DNA from 2 places in the Fictibacillus sp. B-59209 genome. Region 2 is predicted to be linked to the other one. Evidence: riboswitches for the same ligand, from Rfam matches in the RefSeq annotation. Region 2 holds a riboswitch; the other holds the start of a gene.
The links. A riboswitch is a leader RNA that binds a small molecule or an ion and turns the genes downstream of it on or off. The one in region 2 is predicted to bind cyclic di-GMP.

Region 1: linked by a shared signal. The riboswitch ahead of P4361_RS03115 (anti-repressor SinI family protein) and the one ahead of P4361_RS11770 (hypothetical protein) in region 2 are both predicted to bind cyclic di-GMP.

What each region holds. Positions count from the first base shown of each region.
Region 1 is NZ_JARMMC010000005.1:143,716-145,919, forward strand. It holds gene P4361_RS03100 (helix-turn-helix domain-containing protein) at 1-247, shown strand, start outside; gene P4361_RS03105 (hypothetical protein) at 244-483, shown strand; gene P4361_RS03110 (helix-turn-helix domain-containing protein) at 515-844, opposite strand; gene P4361_RS03115 (anti-repressor SinI family protein) at 926-1,081, opposite strand; cyclic di-GMP riboswitch class I at 1,108-1,192, opposite strand; gene kynU (kynureninase) at 1,407-2,204, shown strand, end outside.
Region 2 is NZ_JARMMC010000015.1:70,595-72,798, reverse strand. It holds gene P4361_RS11770 (hypothetical protein) at 87-872, opposite strand; cyclic di-GMP riboswitch class I at 899-987, opposite strand; gene P4361_RS11765 (glycoside hydrolase family 2 protein) at 1,350-2,204, opposite strand, start outside.

The DNA of each region.
Region 1 (2,204 bases), on a different contig from region 2:
TAAAGGATACTTGAGCAGCATAGAAAATCATAAAAACAACCCGTCCGCGCATATGATTAAAAAGCTGGCGAAAGCCCTGGAGGTACCTGTGGAAAAAGTCATTAATCTAGAAGCAGATCCATTGGACCAGGAGTGGATGGAACTCGTCATTCAGGCAAAGGAAATGGGAATTAATCAGGAGGAAATCCGTACGTTTATACGGTATGAAAGCTGGAAACAGCAGACAAAGGATGATGAAGCTAAATGATTCGCCTTGGCAATGGAGTCTATTTATGTGAAGCAGCGGGGAATAAAGTAAAGGTCGTGTACATGGGCCGCAACATCTGTGAAATTTTTATTAATGATGAGCTAAGAGGAAGAGCACCTTTTGATTATGTAAAAAAACAAATTCTGAAGTGGGAGAAGAGAGAACCTCTATCCACTGCCTATATCGGACATTATCAATTTAAAGAACTTGTTCCGATCATCGATATTTCAGTATGAAAAAACCGGCGCCATAAAAGGCATCGGTTTTTTAGCTTTGATTTTTATTTTTCCATTTGTTGAATTCAAGAAATTCTTTAAACTGGTCTTTGCTGACACCAGACTCCATAGCTTCTTTTACGAGCTCTGCCCATTCATAATCCAGCTCCGCCTCATTGACCTCAGCTTTTTCATTCAGCAATTTTTCAACAGGAATATCCAGGACGGCTGCCAGCTTTTCAAGCAGCTGTACAGAAGGATTGGTTTGTATATTTCGCTCAAGGGAGCTGAGATAGGATTTGGCGATACCTGCTCGTTCTGCTAGTGAGGATAGAGATAGACCTTTTTCTTTGCGATATTTTTTGACAAGTTCACCAATCACGTTAATCCCTCTTTTTTACTACAAATTTTGCTTCTATTATACATTTAGGGACGATAGGCTGTAAATAGACCAAAAGCGACTTCAGATCGATGTCGCTTTAAATATTCGCTCATTTGATGGTATGTACGTTTTTTGAAGATAGCTACGGATTTCCTCCAAGCTTAAACCTTGCTTTTTGGCTTGTAATAGTAATGCTACCCATTCACGATCAAGCTCTGTTTTTTTTACGGTTTCCATGTTTCCCTCCTGAAATTGGTGGTTTTCCAGGTAATCCAGCCATCATAGTTACTCACCTTAGACCTGTGATTTTGCGTCCATGCTTTTCAGCGATGTTTGCCCTTTAACTGGAGGGTGGCATTCCGACAGTCACTCAATAAATACAATTTTAACCAATTACTAGTGCTTAACTCACAATTTTATTATAGTATCTCATTCTTTAGGAATCTGTCATAATTTGGCTGTTACATAACTGTAATATTATTGGAAAGTAAGCGTTTGCATTGATGCTTTTCCCTGAATTGTTTAAGATGAATAGAGAGAGCAAAAAAGGGGCGGATGAGTGATGGAACTAGGAAAATGGAAAGAACTGGACGAAAAAGATTTTCTGAAAAACTTTAAGAACGAATTCTATTTAAAAGAAGGCGTTTTATATTTAGACGGCAATTCGCTGGGGCTTTTGTCGAAAAGAGCTGAGAAAACACTGTTGGAGTCGCTGAATGATTGGAAGGAATGCGGTATTGATGGCTGGATGGCTGGAAAGCATCCATGGTATACACTTAGCGAGGAACTAGGGAAGAAATTGTCGCCACTAATTGGGGCAAACCCGGAGGAAGTCATTATTACCGGATCCACCACTGGAAACCTCCATCAGCTCACATCCACTTTTTTTAAACCCTCAGGATCAAAATCGAAAATTTTAGCCGATGAGCTGACCTTTCCCTCAGATATTTATGCACTGAAAAGCCAGCTGGCATTAAGAAGCTTGGACCCTGGCCAGCATCTGATCAGAGTGAAAAGCCGTGATGGCAGGATGATTGAGGAAGAAGACATCATCAAGGCTATGACGGATGAAGCAGCTCTTATTGTGCTGCCCTCCGTGCTCTACCGAAGCGGGCAGCTGCTCGATATGGAACGCTTAACTTCTGAGGCCCACAAGCGCGGAATATTGATCGGTTTTGATTTATGCCATTCCATTGGGGCAGTGCCTCATAAACTTTCGGAATGGAATGTTGACTTTGCTTTCTGGTGCAACTATAAATATTTGAACGCAGGACCTGGCAGTGTTGCGGGACTCTATATTAATGCTAAACATTTTGGAAAAGAGCCTGGACTAGCCGGGTGGTTTGGTTCCAATAAAGAT
Region 2 (2,204 bases):
ACCCTATAGTCTAACCGGATAGTTACTTTCCTTATGAATACATTTCAGTGCGGAACATAAAAAAACAAGAACCTGCCTGTCCTTGCTCAATCATTATCATGGCCGCCATCACCATGATCCTCATCGTTATTATCTTGATCATCTTTATCGCTTAGAAGCTCTTTTTCAATTTTAATTTTTGTTCCATCCAAGAATTCAATTTCAGCTTCTAAATTATATGCATGGTCTTCTAAACCAAACTTTTTTGTGATGATTGCGATCATTTCATCTTCTGACAAGCCAGGCTTTGTTTCCAGTTCACTTACTAATGAAGTAATCATTTCTTTTGTGGTGGTTTTGTAGTTAGCTTTAATAATGGTATGATTTTTTTTGTATTTGTATTTCAAATTCATTTTTTTATCTGAAGTTTCAAGTTTTATATCAATATTTCGGATCTTTTGAGAGTATTCAACCCCATCTTTACTAACTTCGGCCCCATCATTGATATGATCTTCGTCGGTATCGGGATTGTTTGGTTCTGTTCCTAACTCTATTTCAGATATGTTGCTTAATTGGTCGTTATCTGAGTCTTCTAAGCCATCAGTTAGTTTATCTTTATCTGAATCCGATGAAACAGGGTTTAAGTTTAACTGATACTCTACTAAGTTGGTTAGCCCATCTTTATCTTTATCTTCCTTAGCGATATTCTTTCCTGAAAGTTTATATTTTTTCTCCCAGGTGTCAGCTATTCCATTTTTATTTTTGTCTACAACATGTGTTTTTTTCTTGTTCCCCTTCCCTTTATGGGATTCTGCATTCACTGTAGTAAACCCTTGGGAAAATAGCAATATGGCTGTTAGTCCAATACCCCATACAATCTTCTTGTTTTTCATAAAAATTTTCTCCTTTTCTTCATATCTTCGGTGGCTGGCTGGCTTAGTAATTTTAATCACCTTAGCCCCTATAGCTTTGCGAAGCTATGTTTCCATAGCGTAGCCCTTTCGTTGTATATTCTTCAAAAGGAAGAATTAGCAACTTTTACTAATATAAATGTTATTCAATCCATGGAACCAGGCACAAAGACTTGTCCATTCCCATTAAGATGCTCGTATTTCTATACGCTCCTCTAGTGAAAAATTGAATATATTACTTTTATCGATAAAATAATTATTATATTTAGCCATTTTTATTATTAATCTGAGATTTTTTGGATCAACTAGTAACATAACCATACGAATAAAAAAAGGCACCTATTCCTAATCGAATAAGTGCTTTCCTTATGACTAACCTAAACATGAGTGATATTCCGAACCCCGTTCCGATCCTGAACGAGGAGCCAGCTAGGAAGACAATTCCCAACTGTCATTTAATCATTGGTTATCATTAATTTGTTTAATTTTAGATAGGTTCACTTTAGGTTTTCTGCTTTCGGTCAGCAGTCCGTTAACTTCTTGCTGAACATCGGTAATTTGGGTATAACAAAAGCCGCAAATGTAGTCCAGGCTCACGATCGCTTTCGTAATGGATTCATAACGATCTAAGAATTCCTGCTCGTCTTTTACCTGGTTCCCATATCCCCAGCCTTCTTCTGAGTTAAAGGCAATTCCTCCGTATTCACTTATAATAATCGGCTGGCCTTTATACTCATATCCTTGTGCCATGGCATGTTTAAAATTATTAAAGGCAATCTTATTATCCACGACTTTTTCTTTCTCCTTATAGCGGCTTAGGAATTCGTCACCATATTCCACATAGTCATGAAGGGTAATGATATCCGAAACGGTATGCTCCCAGCCATCGTTTACGATGACAGGCCTCATAGGATCCATTGATTTTGTCAGATGATAGATTCCTTCCGTAAATTTTTGCTGCTGTTCGTTCGTGTAAATATTCTTTACTCCCCAGGATTCATTGAACGGTGTCCACGTAATAATACTTGGGTGATTATAGTGCTGCTGTACAACGGTCATCCATTCCTCCGTGAAATTTTGGATCGCCTCATCCGAAAACTGATAGGTTGCGGCCATTTCAGACCAAACCAACAGGCCTTTCTTATCCGCCCAATATAGAAAACGCTGATCTTCAACTTTCATATGTTTCCTTACCCCGTTAAAGCCCATTTCGAATGTCTTCTCGATATCTAAAATGATCGCTTCTTCTGAAGGCGGTGTAAGATGGGAATCTTCCCAATATCCTTGATCTAACAGCATTTTTTGATAAATGGG